DNA from 2 places in the Mycetocola sp. Y444 genome. Region 2 is predicted to be linked to the other one. Evidence: riboswitches for the same ligand, from Rfam matches in the RefSeq annotation. Region 2 holds a riboswitch; the other holds the start of a gene.
The links. A riboswitch is a leader RNA that binds a small molecule or an ion and turns the genes downstream of it on or off. The one in region 2 is predicted to bind glycine.
Positions count from the first base shown of each region.

Region 1: another riboswitch for glycine. It lies ahead of gcvT (glycine cleavage system aminomethyltransferase GcvT); the one in region 2 lies ahead of AC1C2M_RS07285 (ABC transporter substrate-binding protein).

Region 1 is NZ_JCAIUB010000001.1:437,128-448,399, forward strand. It holds gene nadB (L-aspartate oxidase) at 1-1,454, opposite strand, end outside; gene nadA (quinolinate synthase NadA) at 1,457-2,755, opposite strand; gene AC1C2M_RS02110 (NUDIX hydrolase) at 2,752-3,462, opposite strand; glycine riboswitch at 3,625-3,713, shown strand; glycine riboswitch at 3,715-3,817, shown strand; gene gcvT (glycine cleavage system aminomethyltransferase GcvT) at 3,887-5,008, shown strand; gene gcvH (glycine cleavage system protein GcvH) at 5,012-5,386, shown strand; gene gcvP (aminomethyl-transferring glycine dehydrogenase) at 5,386-8,247, shown strand; gene AC1C2M_RS02130 (monocarboxylic acid transporter) at 8,786-10,369, opposite strand; gene AC1C2M_RS02135 (DUF485 domain-containing protein) at 10,366-10,716, opposite strand; gene AC1C2M_RS02140 (CPBP family intramembrane glutamic endopeptidase) at 10,816-11,272, opposite strand, start outside.
Region 2 is NZ_JCAIUB010000002.1:102,951-114,222, reverse strand. It holds gene AC1C2M_RS07315 (polysaccharide deacetylase family protein) at 1-447, shown strand, start outside; gene AC1C2M_RS07310 (SDR family NAD(P)-dependent oxidoreductase) at 447-1,223, shown strand; gene AC1C2M_RS07305 (zinc-dependent metalloprotease) at 1,237-3,468, opposite strand; gene AC1C2M_RS07300 (ABC transporter ATP-binding protein) at 3,461-4,252, opposite strand; gene AC1C2M_RS07295 (dipeptide/oligopeptide/nickel ABC transporter permease/ATP-binding protein) at 4,249-5,967, opposite strand; gene AC1C2M_RS07290 (ABC transporter permease) at 5,960-7,000, opposite strand; gene AC1C2M_RS07285 (ABC transporter substrate-binding protein) at 7,031-8,632, opposite strand; glycine riboswitch at 8,844-8,931, opposite strand; gene AC1C2M_RS07280 (NADPH-dependent F420 reductase) at 9,178-9,870, shown strand; gene AC1C2M_RS07275 (DsbA family oxidoreductase) at 9,980-10,705, shown strand; gene AC1C2M_RS07270 (DUF7882 family protein) at 10,723-11,109, opposite strand.

The DNA.
Region 1 (11,272 bases), on a different contig from region 2:
AGCGCAGCGGTGACGAGCGCTCGACCGAGGGCGAGCAGGTTGCAGTCTTCGAGGTCGTGCTCGGTGGCATTCGGGAGGTCGAGCATGCTCCAGCCCTCCAGGATCTGGGAGGCTAGCTCGAGACCGGCGGTCGACCGATTCAGCCCGGCGCTCGCCCACAGCAGCTGTTGCAGGGCGCCCCGGGAGAACGGCGGCACCTCGCCGGGAGCGCGCTCAGCCGGCGAGCCCGTGTCGGCTCGGGGGCGCGCCTCGGACGCCGATCGCACTCCGTCGAAGCGCGCGGCGAGGGAGAGGTCGCCTGTGACCGCCGACGCCGCCCGACGTCCGAACACCGCGCCCTCGAGCAGTGAGTTCGACGCCAGGCGGTTCGCGCCGTGAACACCGGTGCGGGCAACCTCGCCGATGGCGAACAGGCCGGGGATCGACGTGCGGCCGTCGAGGTCGGTGGCGATGCCGCCCATCCAGTAGTGGGCGGCGGGCGCTACGGGAACAGACTCGCGAGACCAGTCGATGCCGGCGGCTCGCACGGCGGCGTCGATGCCGGGGAACCGTGCCGCCAGGTAGTCGGCGCCGAGCGCCGTCGCGTCCAGCTCGACCGGTCGGCCTTCCTGTCGTACCATCGTCGCGGCGATGCCCCTCGCGACGACATCACGCGGCGCAAGCTCGGCGGCGGGGTGGATGCCCGGCATGAACCGGGTGCCTGTCGCATCGCGGAGTACCGCCCCGTCGCCCCGCACCGCCTCTGAGATGAGGAAGTTGGCCGCCGTGACGAGGGCCGTCGGGTGGAACTGGTAGAACTCGAGGTCCGCGAGCACGGCACCAGCCCGAAGCGCGGCGGCCGCTCCGTCACCCGTGGCACCCGACGGGTTGGTCGTGTATGGGTACAGCTGGCCGGCGCCGCCCGTCGCCAGGAGCACCGCGTCGGCGTCGAGCCGGAACCGGGCGCCGTCGGCATCCTGCAGGTCGACGCCGCTGACCCGGCCGTCCTCCAGCACGAGGTCGCGGAGGAAGGCGCGCTCGAGCACGGTGACGGAGCTGGCCCTAAGGCGATCGACGAGAGCCGCTTCAATCACGGCACCTGTGGCGTCACCGCCGGCGTGCAGGACCCTCGGGTAGGAGTGGGCGGCCTCACGGCCCTTCGCGAGCTCGCCCTCGTGCCTGTCGAACGCCACCCCGAGCGCGACGAGTTCATGAATGCGCGCGGGGCCTTCCGAGCAGAGCACGGCGACGGCTTCCGCGTCGCACAGTCCCGCTCCCGCGGCCAGGGTGTCGGCAATGTGTGCGTTCACGCTGTCGTCGTCGAACATCACGCCCGCGATGCCGCCCTGGGCGAAGCGGGTGTTGCTCATGCCCAGAGCACCCTTGGTGATCAGGGTGACGGAGTGTTCGGCGCTCGCCGTGAGCGCGGCTGTGAGGCCGGCGATTCCGGACCCGACGACGATCACCCGCTTCACGATCAGCCTCCCGTGTGCACTGGAGGCTTCGCCGCGAGCATCCGTTCGAGGGCGAGGCGAGCGGGTTCGGCGACGTGGTCCGACACGGTGATCCGGTTGAGCACGACCCCCTCGAGGAGCGAGTCGAGGACCCACGCGAGGTAGCCCGGGTGGATGCGGTACATCGTCGAGCAGGGGCAGACGACCGGGTCGAGGCAGAAGATCGTGTGCTCGGGGTGTTCAGCTGCAAGCCGCTGCACCAGGTTGATCTCCGTGCCGATCGCGAACGTGGAACCGGCGGGTGCCGCCTCGATCGCCTTGCGGATGTAGTCGGTCGAGCCGTATTCGTCGGCCGCGTCGACAACGGGCATCGGGCACTCCGGGTGCACGATCACGCGAACACCGGGGTGCTCGACGCGGGCCCGTTCGATCTGCTCGACGGTGAAGCGCTTGTGCACCGAGCAGAAGCCGTGCCAGAGGATGACCTGGGCAGCCTGGAGCGCGAGCGCGTCGTTGCCGCCGAACGGCTTGTTCGGGTTCCACATCGGCATCCGCTCGAGCGGAACGCCCATCGCCTTTGCCGTGTTGCGCCCGAGGTGCTGGTCGGGGAAGAACAGCACGCGCTGGCCGCGTTCGAACGCCCACTCGAGCACGGTTTCCGCGTTCGAGGAGGTGCAGACGATACCGCCGTTGCGGCCACAGAATCCCTTGAGCGCAGCCGAGGAGTTCATGTAGGTGACGGGGACCACGGGGACTCGCCCCGAGGCATCCGGTTCGGTGCCGTAGAGCTCGGTGAGCTCCTCCCAGCATTCCTCGACCTGGTCGATGTTCGCCATGTCGGCCATCGAGCAGCCGGCGGCGAGGTTGGGCAGGATGACCGACTGTGACGTGGTCGAGAGCAGGTCTGCCGTCTCGGCCATGAAGTGCACGCCGCAGAACACGATGGCCTCTGCGTCCGTACGGGCCTTCGCCGCGTTCGCGAGCTGGAACGAGTCGCCGACGTAGTCGGCGTACGCGACGACCTCGTCGCGCTGGTAGAAGTGCCCGAGAATGACGAGCTTCGACCCCAGCGTCTCTTTGGCCGAACGGATGCGACGGTCCAGTTCCTCGGTGGATGCCTCGCGGTAGAACGCGGGCAGTTCACCCTGGCGCGGTGAACCGACGGGAATCAGGTCGCCCATCGATGAACCCGGACCATAACCCGGCGGCCGGGAGTCGAACAGCCAGGGTTTCTGGACGAGGTCGGGGCTGCACGCGGCGCCGGGCGCAGTGCCGGCGGCGATCTCGATGAGCGTGCTGTCGACGGAGGCGGTGAGGGTCATGATGCTCCTTGTGAGCGGTCGGTACGCGAGCGGCCGAGGGGCCCGTTGGTCTCCACTGTTGCCGCGTATCGATAGAGGCGGGCGGGGCGATGCCGGCCTCCTGTCCGAAGCTGCTCGGTCGGTACCACTTGCCCGGAGCCCTCGATCTGGCGCCGGAAGTTGGCAGCGTCAAGTGACTTCTGCAGCACGGCCTCGTGGACCTCGCGCAGTTCGGACAGGGTGAAGGTGTCGCCGAGGAAGGCGGAGGCGATGTGGCTGTACTCGAGCTTGTTGCGGAGCCGCCACAGCGCGTACTCCACGATGAGGCTGTGGTCGAAGGCGAGTTCGGGCACCGAATCAGCCTCGAACCAGCGAACGTTCTCGGTCTCGACGGCGATGTCGGCCTCATCGGAACGCACCAGGGCCCAGTAGACGATTGAGACGACGCGCTCGCCGGGGGAGCGGTCTGTGTTGCCGAACGCGTAGAGCTGCTCGAGGTACTGCGGAGTCAGCAGCGTCGTCTCAGCGAGGGTGCGTGCCGCGGACTCCGCCAGGTCCTCGTCGGGTTCGAGAGGTCCGCCCGGGAGAGCCCACATACCGACGAACGGATCACGGATGCGCCGCACGAGGGGGAGCCACACGGTCATGCGGCCATCGACCGGTGATGGCCGAAGCGCAAAGATCACCGTCGAAACGGCGACATGGACGGGCGCTGCGTGTGCGGCCATCACGAATCCTTCCAGTTAAAGTCACCATGACTATAACTAGACCCATCTTAGTGTCAACATGACCCGAACTGAAGAGAAATATCCCGCCAGATTTTCTCTGAGATGCCGAGCACTCTGAGTGCGCCTCACTGTAGGCTGGGCGAAAATCGAATATCGGGCCGCACACGCGATGCGGGAGAGCCGGGCTTGCCCGGCACCGAAGGAGCAAGCCTCCCTGCCAATCTCTCAGGTCTCTGTACCGCATCGAACTGGCCACTCTGGAAAGTGAACGCCTGGCGTTCCGCCGACGGTGAAAGCCGCCAGCCGTGATCGACGGCTGCGCGAGCGAAACTCTCAGGCCCATGACAGAGAGGGAGTTCCTCAGGCACCTTGAGTGCCGCAGCCGCTTTTTGCGATCGTCGCCCCGGCGACACCTGGAGAACTCGTGTCAGACCCCGCACCAGAACGCACCAGCCCGCTCGCCGCGGTCCATTCCGAGCTCGGAGCGAGCTTCACCGATTTCGCCGGCTGGCAGATGCCGGTGCGCTACACCAGCGATCTCGCGGAGCACGCGGCGGTCCGGAACGCCGCAGGCATCTTCGATCTCTCTCACATGGCCGAGATCCTCGTGTACGGACGGGATGCCGGCCGATTCCTCGACTTCGCCCTCGCCGGACGGCTGTCGTCGATCGACGTCCTGCAGGCGAAGTACAGCCTCCTGCTCACCGAGGCAGGCGGCATCCTCGACGACGTCGTGGTTTACCGGCTCGGTGACACGACGTATCTCGTGGTCGCCAACGCGGGCAACCGGGATGCCGCTGCCGCCGCGCTGTCGGAGCGGGCGTCCGGGTTCGACGTCACCGTCGACGACCAGAGCGACGACTACGCGTTGATCGCCGTCCAGGGCCCGAACTCGCGGACGATCCTCGAGCAGACGACAGGCTTCAGTGAGCTCGGTGTCCCTCTCGATGAACTCCGCTACTACCGGGCGACCGACGGGTTTTTCAATGGAGTTCCGCTCGTCATCGCGCGGACCGGCTACACCGGCGAGGACGGGTTCGAGCTTTACCTCAGGGCTGACGCGGCCGTGCCGCTGTGGCGCGCTCTCGAAGAAGCGGGCGAAGCGCACGGGCTGGTCCCTGCCGGGCTCGCGAGCCGCGACACCTTGCGCCTCGAAGCGGGGATGCCGCTGTACGGCCACGAACTCGGCACTGAGACATTGCCCGTACAGGCCGCTCTCGGCCGGGTGGTCGCACTCTCCAAAGAGGGCGACTTCGTCGGTCGGGCGGCTGTCGAGGCCGGGCCGGCGGACGACGCTCGCGTGCTCGTCGGGCTGACCGCGGCGGGCAGGCGTGCCGGCCGTGCCGGCTACCCGGTGGTTTCCGGCGATGCAGAGGTCGGAACCGTAACGAGCGGTGCGCTGTCACCGACGCTGGGGCATCCGATCATGATGGCGTACGTGGACCCCGCCGCCGCATCGCCCGGCACCGAACTCGCCGTCGACGTTCGAGGCACACGAATTCCCGCAACTGTCACCACACTGCCGTTTTATCGGAGAGAGAAGTAAGCCATGTCGGACAAGACCACACTCAAGTACACCCCGGAACACGAATGGCTCGAGATCGACGGTGACATTGCGACCGTCGGGATCACTGACTTCGCCGCAGACAAGCTCGGCGATGTCGTCTTCGTCGAACTCCCCGCCGTCGACAGCACGCTCGCGTCGGGAACCGTCGTCGGCGAGATCGAGTCGACCAAGTCGGTCGGCGAGCTCTTCGCGCCGGTCAACGGTTCGGTGGTCGACGCGAACGCCGCCGTCATCGACGACCCGGCACTCGTCAACAGCGATCCGTTCGGCGATGGCTGGCTCATCCGGGTGCGTTTCACCGAGCTGCCGTCGAACCTGCTCAGCTGGGACGAGTACTCAGCGCTGGTCGGTGAGTGATGCGCGAGCTGTTCTCTGAGCGTCACATCGGAACGGATGCCGCTGCGCAGGCGAGCATGCTGGCATCCGTCGGCTACGACACCGTCGACGCGCTCGTCGAGGCGGCACTGCCGGAGTCCATCCACGTCGCCGACCTGGCGAGTTCGTCGATCCCCGCCGCGGCCACGGAACGCGAAGCGCTCGCCGAACTGCGCGAGCTCGCCGGCTCGAATACGGTGCGGACCTCGATGATCGGGCTCGGTTACTACGGCACTCTCACGCCGGCCGTGATCAAGCGCAATGTGCTCGAGAATCCGTCCTGGTACACGGCGTACACGCCGTACCAGCCGGAGATCTCGCAGGGCCGACTCGAAGCTCTGATCAACTTCCAGACCATGGTCACCGACCTCACCGGCCTCGACACCGCCAACGCGTCGATGCTCGACGAGGGGACCGCTGTCGTCGAGGGCATGCTGCTCGCGCGGCGGGCCTCGAAGCTCACCTCGACGGTGTTCGTGGTCGACGCCGATGCCTTCCCGCAGACCAAGGCGCTCCTCGCGAGCCGGGCCGAGGCGGTCGGCATCGACCTCGTCGAGCTCGACCTTGCCGGTGGAGCGGAGCTGCCCGACGCTGCTTTCGGCGTTTTCGTGCAGTACCCGGGTGCATCAGGACGTGTGTGGAACCCGGCATCCGTTCTCGCATCGATCAGGGAGAAGGGTGGCCTCTCCGTCGTCGCGGCCGACCTGCTCGCGCTCGCGCTGCTCACCTCTCCCGGTGAACTCGGTGCGGACATCGCGGTGGGCACCACCCAGCGCTTCGGCGTGCCGATGGGCTTTGGCGGCCCGCACGCGGGCTACATGGCTGTGCGCAAGGGGCTCGAACGGCAGCTGCCGGGTCGGCTCGTCGGCGTCAGCCAGGATGCCGCCGGTCACCCGGCCTACCGGCTCACGCTGCAGACGCGCGAACAGCACATCCGCCGTGAGAAGGCGACGTCGAACATCTGCACGGCACAGGTGCTCCTCGCCGTGATGGCCTCGATGTACGCCGTCTATCACGGGCCGGTCGGCATCCGTCGGATCGCCGCAGAGACCGCTCGTCGGGCGGACGCCCTCGCCGCGGTTCTCACGAGCTACGGCCTCACGCTCGCGAGCGAGTCATTCTTCGACACGCTGCGTGTGCACGTGCCGGGCGAGGCTGCGACGATCATCGAGCGCGCTCGTGAGCTCGGCATCAACCTGCACCTCGTCGATGACGCAACTGTGGGGATCTCGGTCGATGAGACGACGACGGATGCCGATCTCCGCGCTGTCGTCGTCGCGTTCGGGTTCTCTCGTGAGGAGCGTATTACCGCTCCGGGTGACGCCGAGTCCACGCGGCTGCCGGGGGAGCTGCGGCGCTCGAGTGACTACCTCACCCACCCGGTGTTCAACACGCACCACTCCGAGACCGCCATGATGCGGTACCTCAAGCAGCTGGCCGACCGCGACTACGCGCTCGACCGCGGCATGATCCCGCTCGGTTCGTGCACGATGAAGCTCAACGCCGCGACCGAGATGGAGGCGATCACCTGGCCCGAGTTCGCCAGCTTGCACCCGTTCGCCCCCGAGGCGGACGTGCTCGGCTACCTCGGCCTGATCGAACAGCTCGAGAGCTGGCTGGCCGAGGTCACCGGATACGACTCCGTGTCGCTCCAGCCGAACGCGGGCAGCCAGGGCGAGCTGGCCGGGCTCCTCGCCATTCGCGGCTACCACCGCGCGAACGGTGATCTGAACCGCACCACCTGCCTGATCCCGTCCAGCGCACACGGCACGAACGCGGCATCCGCGGTGCTAGCCGGCATGAAGGTCGTCGTCGTTGCCTGCGACGACATGGGCAACGTCGACCTCGACGACCTGCGGGCGAAGGTCGAGGAGCACGCCGACGACCTCGCCGCGCTCATGATCACGTACCCGTCGACGCACGGCGTGTACGAGCACGAGATCACCGCGATCACCCAGGCCGTGCACGACGCCGGCGGCCAGGTCTACGTCGACGGCGCCAACCTCAACGCGCTGCTCGGATACGCCAGGTTCGGTGACTTCGGCGGGGACGTCTCGCACCTCAACCTGCACAAGACGTTCTGCATCCCGCACGGTGGGGGTGGCCCCGGTGTCGGTCCCGTCGCGGCGAAGGCGCACCTCGCGCCGTTCCTGCCCGGCCACCCGATGGCGCAGCGCGACGACCACGGTGCATACACCCACGCCGGTGGGCCGGTCTCGGCGGCGCCGTACGGCAGCCCGAGCATCCTTCCGATCTCGTGGGCATACGTCCGCATGATGGGCGCGGAGGGGCTCAAGCAGGCGACAGGCGCAGCCGTCCTCGCGGCGAACTACATCGCCGTGCGCCTCCGAGAGCACTTCCCGGTGCTCTACACCGGAGACAACGGACTGGTCGCACACGAGTGCATCCTCGACCTGCGCCCACTCCGGGAGGCAACCGGTGTGACCGTCGACGACGTCGCCAAGCGACTCATCGACTACGGCTTCCACGCGCCGACGATGTCGTTCCCGGTCGCCGGCACCCTCATGGTTGAACCGACCGAGAGCGAAGACCTCACCGAAATCGACCGGTTCATCGACGCGATGATCGCGATCAAGGCCGAAGCGGATGCCGTCGGCGCGGGAACGTGGCCGGCAAACGACAACCCTCTCGTACACGCGCCGCACACGGCGCAGTCCGTCATCGAGGGGGAGTGGGAGCACGCCTACTCCCGCGAACAGGCGGTCTATCCGGTGAAGTCGCTCGTGCGGACCAAGTACTGGCCGCCCGTGCGCCGCGTCGACAACGCGTACGGCGACCGCAACCTCGTCTGCGCCTGCCCGCCACCCGAGGCGTTCGAGTAGCAGCACCCAACACAGGCAGTCGCACGGTTAGCAGGACGATCTCTCAACTTTCGTCCTGATAACCGTGCGATTGCCTGTTAATCGGGTCATGGGTAACGGGGCTTGCGAGCCCCGGGCAAGCGGGCGAGGTGAGCATTCTCTCCTCAGCTCAAACAATGGGAGGAAGGGACGGGGCCCTGGGTGTGACTCGGATCGACACCGCGTTCTTGCCCCGCCCCTTCCTCCCATAACTCGGCACCCCGAAAACGCTCACCCCGCCCGCCCAGACAAGGACAAAAGCCCCAGACAAGGACCAGGTCTCGGCTTTCGTCCTTGTCTGGGCGCTATTTCCTTATCTCGGGGCGGGGAGGATGTTTTCGGGGTGCGAGTTATGACGACGAACGCCCCCGGAGTGCCCGGCCCTGCGTGTGCAGGGCATGAGCATCCGGGGGCGTTCGTCGTCATTGTCTGAGCTGAGGAGAAAACGTCCTCCCCGCCCGTACCCGAGTCGGGCACCCGAGTCGGGCACCCAGTTGGGCACCCGAACTCAGCTACCGACCTAGTGCGACGATGCCTTCTCCGCACCGTGTCCGGTGAGAGAGCGCACCTCCATCTCGGCTGCGATCCGCGGGTCTTCCTTGACCTTCGAGGTGACCGTACCCAGCCAGCCCAGCAGGAAGCCGAGCGGGATCGACACGATTCCCGGGTTGTTCAGCGGGAACCAGGAGAAGTCCACGTCCTTGAACATCGAGGTCTCCGCGCCCGAAATGACCGGCGAGAAGATGATCAGGATCAACGCCGATGCGAGCCCGCCGTACATGCTCCACAGCGCACCTCGGGTGGTGAACTTACGCCAGAACAGCGAGTACAGGATGGTGGGCAGGTTCGCGCTCGCCGCGATGGCGAACGCGAGAGCGACCAGGAACGCGATGTTCTGTCCCTGAACACCGATTCCACCGGCGATGGCCAGCAGACCGATCGCCACGACGGTGATCCGAGCCACCTTCACCTCGCCGTTCGGGGGAACGGCACCCTTCTTGATCACGTTCGCGTACACGTCGTGAGCGAACGACGTTGCCGCGGTGATGGTGAGCCCCGCGACGACCGCGAGGATCGTCGCGAAAGCAACGGCGGAGATGATGCCGAGCAGAATCGACCCGCCCAGCTCGAACGCGAGCAGCGGTGCAGCCGAGTTCACTCCACCGGGGGCGGCGAGGATCCGCTCCGCGCCGACGAGGTACGCGGCGCCGTAGCCGAGCACGAGGGTGAACAGGTAGAACAGGCCGATGAGCCAGATGGCCCACACCACACTGCGACGGGCTTCCTTCGCCGTTGGCACCGTGTAGAACCGCATCAGCACGTGGGGGAGTCCGGCGGTACCGAGCACGAGCGCGAGCGCGAGCGACACGAAGTCGAGCCGAGACGTGCCGGTCGCGCCGTACTGGGCGCCCGGGTTGAGGATGTCCTCGCCCGCGACGGCGACCGCCTGCCCAAGGAGGGCTGACAGGTTGAAGCCGTTGAGCGCGAGCACCCAGACGGTCATCACTCCAGCGCCGGCGATGAGGAGCACAGCCTTGATGATCTGCACCCAGGTGGTTCCCTTCATGCCGCCGATGAGCACGTAGGCGATCATGATGATGCCGACGACGGCGATGACAACGGACTGGCCGAGTCGATCGTTGACACCGAGGAGCAGCGACACGAGTCCACCGGCGCCCGCCATCTGCGCGAGCAGGTAGAAGAAGCACACGGCAAGCGTTGCGGTCGCTGCCGCGAGACGGACCGGGCGTTCCTTCAGGCGGAAGGAGAGAACATCCGCCATCGTGAACTTGCCCGTGTTCCGAAGGAGCTCAGCGACGAGGAGGAGGGCAACGAGCCACGCCACCAGGAAGCCGATGGAGTAAAGGAAGCCGTCATAACCGTTGACGGCGATGGCGCCGCAGATGCCGAGGAACGACGCAGCGGACAGGTAGTCGCCCGCGATTGCCGTTCCGTTCTGACCGCCGCTGAACGAGCGGCCGGCCGCATAGAAGTCGTTCGCCGTCTTGTTCGAGCGCGATGCCCGGATGACGATGATGAGCGTCACGACGACGAACGCCGCGAAGATGGAGATGTTCAGGATCGGATCACCAACAGTTTTCATGCTCGCTCAGCCTCCTCGAGCTCGTTGCGGAATTTCTCTGCGGCCGGGTCGAGTTTGCGGTTGGCAAACGAGACATACCAGGTGGTGATCGCGAAGGTCGTCACGAACTGGCTGAGTCCGAGGATCAGACCGATGTTGATGTTTCCGATGACCTTCGTCGCCATGAACTCGTGTGCGTAGTCCGCCAGCAGAACGTAGGCGAAATACCAGAGCAGGAACGCAACGGCCAGGGGGAAGACGAAGCTCCTGTGCGTGCGTTTGTGAGCGATGAAGTCCGGTGACTCTTCTATCGCGATGTAGTCGATAGCCGTTCCTGGGGTGTGGGTACCCGTGTCGTCGTGTGGCATGGTCCTCCTCAAGTTCGCGCATCGTCGCGCGGCGCACCACCCTGTGCGCTGGGGACACACTAGTGGTTTGTTGTGTGGCCAAACAAGAGGTGAGATCGCTTACCGAGACACCGCGAAAAACTCGGGGAACAGCGCGACCGCCAGGGGATAGCCGACAAACGACGCGACATCGAGCAGCAGGTGCGCGATGACGAGTGGCATCACCCTGCCCCATCTCCGGTAGCACCAGCCGAAGACGATGCCCATCGCGACGTTGCCGAAGAACGGCCCGACGCCCTGATACAGGTGATAGCTGCCGCGGAGGAGCGAGGTCGACAGGATGATGGTCCAGTCAGACCAGCCCCGCTCCTTCAGTCGGGTGAATAGGTAGCCGACCACGATGACCTCTTCGACGAGCGCGGCGCGAAGAGCGGAGAAAATGAGGATCGGCACCGTCCACCAGTGCGTGTCGAGGGGAGAGGTCTCTATCCCCACGGTGATTCCCACGAATCGGCCGATGAGATAAAACGCAATGCCCGGGATGCCGATGGCGAGAAAGAGGGCGACGCCGCGCCGA
Region 2 (11,272 bases):
ACGGGGATCCGCACTCCGTCCTGGGACTTCTCACCCGACACGCTCGGTGTTCTCCGTGAGCTCGGTTTCTCATACGACTCGTCGCTGATGGCCGACGATGAGCCGTATGAGCTGCTCGAACACGGCGACCCCACCGGAATCGTCGAGATCCCCGTCGAGTGGATTCGCGACGACGTGCCGTACTTCGGAATGGACCGGGCTACCGCGCTTCGGCCGTACACGCCACCTGTCGCTGTCGGCGAGATCTGGCGTGCCGAGTTCGACGCCTCGTACAACGCTGGGGGCGTCTTCCAACTGACCATGCACCCCCACGTGATCGGGCATCGCTCGCGCATCGCAATGCTCGATGCCCTCCTGACCCACATCAGGTCGCACTCCGACGTCTGGATAACGACGCACGGCGACCTCGCCCGATTCACCAGCAACACGACACCAAAGGAAAGCTGATGCCCTCACATGTTCTCGTCACCGGTGCAGCGAGCGGACTCGGCCTCGCAACGGCGCGGAGGTTCGCCGAGCAGGGCGCCGACGTCTCACTCGTCGACTATCGAGCTGAAGCGGTTGCCGCCGCCGCACAGGACATCCGGGATGCAACCTCGGTTCGCGTGTCACACTTCGTTGCGGACCTGCGCGAGCCGGAGGCACCGGGAACCGTCGTCCGTGACGCCTGGTCGGTATCGCCAGTCGACGTTCTCGTCAACGTTGCCGGGATCTACCCGTCCACGCCATTTCTCGAACTGGATGCCGCCACATGGGATGCTGTGCAGGACATCAACGTTCGAGCTCCCATGCTCGCGATCGTTGCGCTTGCCCGGTTGGCGATCGAAGCTGGCCGCGAAGCATCCGTCATCAATATCAGCTCAACGGCGGCCGAGCGTTCACGCCCGGGATCGTCGGCGTACAGCACATCGAAAACCGCTGTCGACATGCTCACCAAGTCAGCTGCGCTCGAACTCGGCGCTCACCGGATTCGCGTCAACGCGGTTGCTCCGGGCTTCGTCCCCGTTGACAGCGACGTTAATCCCGTGACCGATGAGTATTCGAGCATCGTCGGCGCAAATCCGCTCGGTCGGCCGGGAAGCGCCCTGGACATCGCCAACGCCGTCGCCTGGCTTGCGAGCGATGAGTCCTCGTGGGTGACAGGCACGATACTTCGCGTGGATGGCGGGTCATCGACCGGGTCTCACAAACTGCCGCCCAGCTGGCCGCAGACGCTTGTGTAAGAAACAGCCCGTTCTAAATTGGTGTGCCAAGTGGGAGTACGGGCAGGGCGTCGTCGTGACCGTAGGCGACGTCCTCGAGCGCAGCCACCCGTCGCCTGACACTCGCGCGCTGCGACTCAGGACGATCGGCAAGGCATTCCAGCAGGGCAATCCGCACATGTTCGTGCAGTTCCGGTGACCGGAGAGTCGACTCAAATCGACGAAGTATCGTCCACGATATAACTTCGGACGCGCCCGACCGCTCCGCGGTTGGCAGGGCATCGAGCGTGTCAAGCGCCGCTCTGACCGTGACGTCGACCACTGCAGAGAGCCCGATGCCACCATCCCGTTCCTGCAGGCGGATCCGATTGAGGCGCTGGGGCGCGAGCAGAAGCGAGACGATGAGGTCTGTGCCGACTCGCACAGCGGAATCCTCATCGAAGGAACCGGAGGTCCGCCTCTGGATCCCGCCGTCCCGCCGTAGCCGGCCCGCGCTCGGGTCAACCAGAATGCGAAGAATCCGCGGCTCGATCGACAGGAAGGCGGGGGAATAGAGTCGCGCGAGTTCCCTCAGGGCCCGACGTTGAATATCGGGCGCCACTGCGCTGCTCTCACCACGGAACTGCGCATCTCGGGCCGAACTGGCATAACGACGCGTGGTGCCGCCAATGAGTTTGGCGACTGCGACGGCCTGGTGCCGGTGGAGTAAATAGAGAATCGTGAATCTGCGTTCGATCTCGTTGCTGTCGCTGCCCGGCGGCACGACTCCCGGGCCGAAAGACTGCAGCGCAACCGCGCGCACTGACTCCATGGTTGTCAACGCGTCCAGCGGCGCCCCAGGAATGATCCAGGTCGCCCCGGTGCCGTCGCTGGCCTCGTCCAACCGGGAATCAGCGTCGGTGACGTACGGCAGATCACTTCCGGCGGTCTCAGCGGCCGGCGCATAGAGTCGGGCCACAATGTGGTGGTCCCACGGCCCAAGCCCCGAAACATAGGCCGAGTCGACGTCAATTCGATCGGGACGGACGGCGAACGCCGCCGCCGGGTAGTCCATGACCGAGGGAACAGGGTGAAGGTGGGACGCGAAGTTGTGAGCAAAGCCGAGTGCGTGCCCAATCTCGTGGGCCGCGAGTTGTCGTGTACGTGCCGCCACCAGGCGCTCTACCTCGGATTCCCTCCCCGTCGCATAGGGGGCAAGAACCGCCTCAGCGGTTGCGCGCACCTGCTCGATCCGCTGCGAACCGAGACGCACGACGCCGCGAAGGATTTCGCCCGTCCTCGGGTCTACCTGGGTCATCCCGTACGACCAGCCGCGGTCAACGCGGTGGATCCACAGGACCAGGTTGATCCGAGGATCCCGCGGGTCAACGTGTGCAGGCAGCTCTTCAACCGAATATGCGCCGGTCAGGCCGATGCCCTCAAAGGCCGACCGCCACCAGTTGCCGCCCTCAAGCACACTGGCCCTCACCGCGGCTGGCATGCCGGGATCGAGGTAGAAGACAATTGCGGGGGACTCCCCCGACAGACGGAAGCGTGTCGCCAGGGAGCGCGGAGCATCCCGAAGCGCAATCTCGTCGAACCCATGCACCACGAGTCCCGGCATCGCTCCGCTGTCATCAGCCAGTTCGAGCGCCGTATACCCGGAATCCGGGAGTGGACGCAGGGTGACCTGTTGCGTAATCGTCACTGTGTCGCCCGGCGCCGGATGCCCACGCGGCGTCAGGTGCATCGATTTCGGCGAATGCCCGTTCACCTCGGTAGACGGCGTGGGTTCGGGCTCAACCGGCGAGAAGGTCAGGCGCACTTCGAGTGCAAGAACGTCGCCATAGAACTGTGAGCCGACGACCGAACTCAGATCCGGGCGTTGCTCGTATCGCACACCGCGTGAGCCGGAAAGGAGCCGACCCGCCTCAAACAGATCGAGCATCGCGAGGGCAACAGGATCAAACCGACAGTCGGCATCCACGTCGGTTATGGCCAGAACTGACGTGGCGAACGAGGCCGCAACCGCATGGCTCACATCCGACGGCGCTTGCCAGTCGTTGAACTGCGTGCTTACAGCGCTGACGGAGACGCGTGTGCCACTGACCCTGGTGTGACACAGAAGTGAGGCGGCGACGTCACCCCGGTCAAGCCCGACACCGGAGTCCCCCACCCCTTCGAGCAGGGTCGCGTGGAGCAGAAAACCCTCGCGGGTTGCCGGCCACCGCGCAGGCCCTGGCTCAGCCGTCCCGGTGACGTCGGCCGCCGTGACTGCCTCAGTCAATGCTGAAGCCGGGTGCACCCGGAACGGCAGCGAGCAAGGCCCGTGTGTAACTGTGGGCGGCGTGTGTGAACAACTGTTCCGCCGGAGCCGACTCTACGACGTCGCCCCGGAACAGCACGACGACGTCATCGCTCACTTGCTTCACGACAGCCAGGTTGTGGGAGATGAAGAGCATCGTGAGATTCTTCTCGACACGAAGACGGTCGATGAGCTGGAGGACTTCCGCCTGCACTGAAACGTCGAGCGCCGAAGTGATCTCGTCCGCGATCACGATTTCCGGGTTGGTGATGAGGGCGCGCGCGATGGCGATTCTCTGCCGCTGCCCTCCGGAGAACTCGTGGGGATATCGCGCGATTGAATCGATCGGCAACCGAACGTCGCTGAGCGCACTCTCGATCGCCTCGCGGTGCTTTCGTACGTTCTGGCGCACCGGATCGATCGCTTCAGCGAGCGCCTCACCGATCGTTCGCCTCGGGTTAAGCGAGGAGTACGGATCCTGGGGGATCATCTGCACCCGTCGGCGGAACTGAACCCGTTCCTTCGCCGACATCGACGACACGGTGCGGCCGTCGAAGACGATCTCGCCGGACGTCACGGGAACGATTCCGAGGATTGCCTTCGCGAGCGTCGACTTGCCTGACCCGGATTCACCAACAAGGCCGACGGTCCGGCCGTGTGGAACGCTGAGGTCGACATTGTTCAGTGCGACGGATGCGTTGGCACCGTGGCCAAACTTCACTGTCACGCCTTCGACGCGCAGAGCGTCCCTCGATTCGTCGGTCACGGGCGAACCTTTCTTTCGTCGCTCAAGCGGGGCACGGTTTCGAGCAACATCTTCGTATACGGGTGCGTCACATTTCCCGCTGCGAGATCATTTCGATTCACAACCTCGACAATCGCGCCGTCCTTCATCACCAGAACGCGGTCACACAGCGCCTCGACAACTCCGATGTCATGCGAGATGAACAGCATCGAGGTCGACTGTGTTTTATTGATTCGGCGGAACTCCCGAAGAATCTCGGCTTGCACCGTCACATCGAGTGCGGTCGTCGGTTCGTCTGCGACGATGAGAACGGGGTCGGTGGCGAGTGCAGACGCGATCATGGCCCTCTGCCTCATTCCGCCCGACAGCTCGAAGGGGTGGGAGTGCAGGAGTCGTTCAGGACGCACGATGTGCACCTTGGCCAGCATCTCCATAATTACTCTGCGCGCCTGTTTCTTTGACTGCTTCTTGTGCACCCGAAGAACCTCGGTCAGCTGAGAATTCATAATGAGGGCCGGGTTGAACGTCGTTCCCGGGTCCTGATAAACCAGCGCAACCGAGGTAGCCAGCTGCTTCTGTGAGACGGAACCGGCGAGCATGTCCATGTCGCCAATGCGCAATTCCGTTGCGCTGGCGCTCAGCCCATCCGGAAGCAGCCTGGCCAGGGCCATGGCTGTCAGAGACTTACCACTTCCCGATTCGCCGACGACCCCGAGAATCTCTCCCCGTGCAATCGAGAACGAGATCCCGTGAACGAGTTCCTCACCATCTGAGCGGACGACCGAGAGCTTGTCGACATTCACCAACGAGTCGCTCGACGTGCGGGGAGCAGAGCCGCCGGCGATCTTCGGAGCACGCAAGCGCACTTTCGAACTCCGGGGATCGGCCGCGGCCGCAAGGCCGTCGCCGATGAGCATCGCCGCGAGCGACATCAGGATGATCATCACTGTCGGGCCGACAACTTCGATCGGGCGTGAGTAGATCGCGGGAAGCGAGTCGGCGAGAAGGCGACCAAGGTCGTACTCGGGGGTTTGCACGCCAAGGCCTACAAATGACAACGCAGACATCGAAACGAGGCCGACCGAGAAGCTGGACGCCACCTGAATCAAAAGGGGTTCCGCCATGTTCGGCAGAAGATGCTTGGTGATGATGAGCCGGTTGGGGACACCGAGAAGTCTCGCGGTCACAACGAAGTCGCGTTGATAAACGGATGCTGCGAGGTTGGCCGTCAATCGCGCGATCGACGGGATGTTCGCAATTCCGATGGCCAAAACAAGCTGCCACGAACCTGACCCGAGGATAGCGGCAATGACAATGGCGACGAGCAATTCCGGGTATGAGACGACGGTCTCGAGAACCCTCAGTGACGCCTCACGAACCCGGCGGGGTGCGATCCAGATCGACGTACCGATGAGGACGCCGGCCACAACGGAAATCGCCGTGGCGAGCAGGGTCATGATGAGGCTCAACTGGGTGGCGACAAGTGCCCGCGCCAGCAGGTCACGGCCGAAGCTGTCGGTCCCCAGAGGGTGCTCGCCTGACGCCGGAAGGTTTGTCTGGTTCGTAACCTCGCTCGCAGCTGTTGACATTGTCATCGGTGCGATGATGGCAATGGCCACGACAACAGCGAAAAGACCCAGACCTCCTATGAGGCCGGGAGTCCAGCGAAAGCTCGATGGGCCACGTTTACCCACCCCGGCAACAACCGCGCGGTCAGCGGCAGATAACTTAGTCATTCTTCCCTCCGCGGGTTCGGGGATCAATGATGCCGAGAGCGATGTCGACGAGCAGGGTGAGCACCGACGCCAGGATGGCGAGAACGAGCACGATTCCCTGGATGAGCGGGTAGTCCTTGGTGGCAACGGCGTTCACGACGCCCAGTCCGAGTCCTGGCAGGTTGAATACGGTCTCGACAGTGATTGCCCCACCGAGCATGCTCACGAGAATGATTCCACTGAGCGTTAGTGTGCTCGTCAGGAGATTTGGCAGCGCGTATTTCGCGTAGAGACGCAGCCCGCCAAGCCGCCAGCCCCGCGCGGTTCTCATGTAGTCCTGCTCGAGGACGACAGCGGTTTCGCGGCGCACGACGCGAGCGATCGAGCAAATAGACCGAATGCTGAGCGCCAGGACTGGCAGTACGAGAGAGGCTGCCAGATTGTTGCGCGAGTACGCGGGTGGAAGGACCTGCAGGGAGACGGCGAAGAGCAACACAAGCAGCGTCGCCATCACGTATGGCGGGATCGCTGACAGGAACGCGGTGACGTACCCGAATGACGTGTCGAGCCACTGACGCCGGCCGTTCCGCGCCAACACACCGACCACCATCCCAATGGGAATTGCGCAGACCAGCACGATCACCAGAGACAGTACGGAGATTCCTGCGGTAAACGGCAGACGGTTCGCGATCACCTCGGTGACCGGGGCGTTGAGCGAGAACGAATGGCCCAGATCGCCCTGCGCAATGCCGGCGACGTAGGAGACAAACTGTTCAAAGAGTGGCCTGTCAAGACCGAGTTCGGACCTCACCTGCTCGATCCGCTCGGCCGATGCATCGGGTCCAGCCGCGCTGACAGCCGGATCGCCGGGGATGAGGGGAACGATGAGGAAGGTGGCCACGATCGCCATCACTATGGTGCCCAACAGGCCCATGAAGCGCTTCACGCCGAAGGCGACCCACGGTGATACCGTCTTCGCCGATTCTTCGGGCCCGCCCGGAACGGGCACTTCCGTGGAAGTGCCCGTTCCGGCTGTGATTATTGGTTCAGTCACAGGTTCGCTTTCTTTCAGAACGCTCGGTGTCTATTCGGCGATGACGCGCACTGTGGCGTAGTCGAGGTAATCACCGAAAGCACGCACCGTTACGTTGGGGCTGGTCACCGTCGTCGTTGTGCCACCAACGAGGGGCACAACATCGTCGCGTTCGAAGAGTGATTCCTGAGCGGTCTGGAAGGCGTCGCAGCGAACGTCCTCATCGATCTCGGACAGCCCGGCAACGAGCGCTGCTTCGCCGTCCGGGTTCGAGGAGCCGGAGTAGTTGCGGCCGCCCTCTTCAACGCTCGGCCCGGTCACCCGGTCGAGAGAAGCGCTGATGACCTGAACCGTGTTGGCGTCCCCGATGAACACCATGTCCCAGTCGGATTCGCCGTTCGCGAGCGTGCTCCAGAAGGTGGCATTGTCGGCCATCGAAAGATCCACGCCGGCACCGGCTGCTGTCACCACCTCATAGAGGTAATCTGCTCCGTTGGTGAAGCTCGAGTTCGCGGTGTTTCCCAGCATCTTGATGCCATCCACGTTGCTCAGGACCTCAGCCGCAGCATCCGGGTCATGTTCCTCCAGCAATGACTCATCGGTATTCACGCAGGCGAAGCTCGACGGCACTATCGAGGTCAGCACCTCGCTGTTTCCGTTTGAGAACACGGTGTTGAAGGCATCCTGGTCAATCGCACGGGCGACAGCCTGGCGAGCTTCGGGGTTGTCCGCGAAAACCCTGCCCTCGCGCTGGTTGAAAATGACGTACGTCGTATAGCCCGTGACCTCTACCTTGTGGTAGCTGTCATCGCTCGCGAACCGTTCGATCGTGTTGTAGTCGGCGAGCTGCGCGAAATCGAGATCCCCGCTCATGATCTGGTTTGCCATTGTGGATTCGTCGCTCGACAGTGTGAGCTCGATCGTGTCTGCTGGCACCCCTTCGAGCGGTTTGCTCAGCTTGGGCCAAGCGTCGTAGTCCTCCCGCAGTGCGAGCGTGTAGCCAATGCCGGCATTCGATTCGCTGATCGTGTACGGACCGGAGAATGCGCCCTCGACACTTCCAGCGGCCAGGCCTTCGAGGTCAGCGAGACCCTCCGGACAAATGATGCCGGTCTGCGACGCGGTAAGGCCCGACTCGAGGTTCGTGAACGGCTGCGACAGCGACACCCGAACGGTACCGGCCTCGTCGTCCGGAGTGATCGTGGCGTCGCCCTGCCCAAAGACGAGCGCTTTCCAGGTTGAACCCGTCTCGGGATTGGCGAGATAGGACAGCGAATCTGCGACCACGGTTGGGGTTATCGGTGAACCATCGGAACACGTCGCATCGTCGCGAATCGTGAACAGGTACTCACTGGCTGACTCGACCTCCCACTCGGTTGCGAGCCCTCCAACCAGAGCGGAATCATCGTCGCGACGGATGAGCGTGTCGTAGAGGAAACTGTCGACCTGGAAAGTGTGCTGCCCCGCAGCCAGAACGGGATCGAAACTCGACGGGTCGGTGGATATCGCGATCGCAATCGAGCCGCCTGTTTCGGGAGCGCTCGATTCCCCATCTCCGGTCGAGCATGCCGCAAGGAATGAAACGGCGGCGACGGAGGAAATGACAATCGCGGTCCGCTTCACGGGCGTAGAGCGAGATGGTGAGATGAACATGGTGTCTCCTGGATCTGGAGTCGCGGTTTCAATTGCACGGCCGGAGCATTTGTGTGCCGAAACGGACGAGAATTGAATTCGACTCAAGAATTAATTCGCAGCTATAACGGCTGCGGTACCCGCTCTGTATTTGACCTGAGAGATTCACGGAAAGATCGTTCCCGCTTGCACCGTCGGTGTGGAACCATTGGGTTCCACTTTCCAGAGTTCCCGAATCTTGCCTGTCCTTTAGCCTGAGAGTTCTTGGGCGTTTTCCCCTTCGGCGCCGGTTCCAGTCCGGTCTCTCCAGGCAAAATTCATGAGGAGATGTTGAATTGATTCACCCTAGCAAAGCAGGTGTTTGTTTCGACAGGGTGTCAAGGGTCCGACGCCTCTATTAATTTGATCCAGTAATCGCCGTCGGCAGGGCTGGCTCCGCAGCTTTCCCAGGCAGTGCCCGTGAAACCGGGGGTATGACAGGGCCCCGAGTGTTTTCGTTGAAGCGACTTAGGCTGACGTCGTGAGCCGCAGAGAGGTTCACGACGACAGCACGAGGAGAGCCGCTCATGACCACAATCGGTATTCTGGGCGCCGGCCAGGCGGGAAGCACTCTCGCCCGCGCGGCGATTGCTGCGGGTTATGAGATCGTCATCGCCAATTCCCGTGGCCCGGAGACGCTGAGGGGCCTCGTCAGAGCGCTGGGTCCGATGGCGCGTGCGGCGTCAGCCGCGGATGCTGCCGCTGCGGCGGACTTCGCCGTTGCCGCCTTCCGGTACACGCCGACCGACACGCTGCCCGTCGCGGAACTGGCGGGGAAGGTCGTGATCGACAACAACAACTACATGCCCTGGCGCGACGGTAACTTTCCCGAGGTGACTTCGGGACGAAAGACGATTCATGAGTTGCGGCAGGAACAATTGCCCGAGTCAATGGTCACGAAGGCTTTTACTCACATCCAGTTTCACGAGCGCCACCTGATCCGTGTTTCGAGCGATGCACTCCCGGCGATACTCCGGCTGGCGAGGCCAGCGGGCGCACCCGACCGCAAGGCGCTGGTGGTCTCGAGCAACTACCCGGAAGCTGTCGAGCTGGTGACTCGCTTCTACGACGACCTCGGGTTCGACGCGGTCGACAACAGCCCGCTGAGCGAATCGTGGCGCAGCGCGCCCGGCACACCGATGTGGCGCCACCACGTCGACGGGCAGAGCCGCGACGAACTCATGCGCAATCTCCAGCGCGCCGAGCGCATCACTTCCTGACTGCTGGCACCCGACGCGCATCCCACAGCCCGGTGACCCCGGGCCCATAATCCCCCGGCGCGTGCGCCTCCGCGGACAGCGCCGCCAACCCGAACAGGAGATGTGTCCCATGAATGAGCAGACCGGGCTCAGCCCGGAAACCACTGAGCCGCGCCGAGGTTATCGCCTCAAAGTAGATGTGTGGGCCGATGTGATGTGCCCATGGTGCTACATCGGAAAGCGACGGCTGGAAGAGGCTGCACGAATCTTCGGTGCCGCTGAGCCGGGCGAGGCCCGCGACATCGACATCGAGTTCCACAGTTTTGAACTCGAGCCGGACATCGCTATCGGGCACACGCAGTCCGTATTCGACTTCAACGTTATGACTAAAGGGATGAGTCCAAACAGTGCCAGCGCGCTCCTGTCCCGGATCACCACCCGGGCTCGCGCCGTCGGCCTCGACCTGCACTTCGACACCGCGCTGCTCACGAACACGTCGCTCGCGCACCAGCTCATCCACTACGGCAAAGCGCGGGGCAAGCAGCTTCGGACAGAGGAGGCCCTGTTTGCCGCCTACTTCACCCAAGGCCGCAATATCTCCGACATCGAAGAACTCGGCCGGATCGCCGGGGAGCTCGGCCTCGACGCTGTGGACGCCATCCGTTCGCTGGAGTCCAACGAATACCTGGACGCGGTCCGCGCTGATGAAGCCCGAGCCCGGTCCTACGGGATCAACAGTGTTCCCTTCTTCGTCATCGACGGCAGATACGGCGTTGAAGGCGTCCAGAGCGCGGCGGCCATCACCAACGCGCTGGAGCGAGCGTGGGCGGAGAGAGATGGAACGACCGCCGCTTGAGCGGCCCGAGATTTGTCTTAACGACTCGCCACTGGAACTCTGACGCGAGCATCACGGTCACCGTTGGAGGCTTTTTGATCGCCCTCGGGAGCTTTCTGGTGCCCTGATTCGTCGATGGCTTCGGGCTCCGCTAGAAGAACAAGCCCCGCTGGGCCAAATGAAGACTGAGTCAGCAGCTCAACCCATGCTCGATTCAGCGCCGGCGTTTCGTTGGCGGTGTAGTCATATCGCAACGAGAGAGTGGGATGCATCCAGATGGTCGTTCGTCCACCCTCCGGGACTGGCCAGCTGAAGTAACACGACTCGCCTCGGCGTAATTTGGCACCGATCACTATTTGAAGATGCGCTAGCGTGCGGTCTTCAAACTCGATAGGGGTGCCGCCGTCGTACGTAAAAGTACCCATAGAAATCTCCTGAAATCGTCGGTTTGCACGTCCCAGGGTCCGGGGGAATCAGCTACACATCCATACTAGGTCCGCACCAAACCCAGCGCTAATAACTTCTTCTGGCGGGCGTGCTCTGTCAGGGGGAATTAATCCACATCGGTGAGCGCCTCAGGAGGCGCTG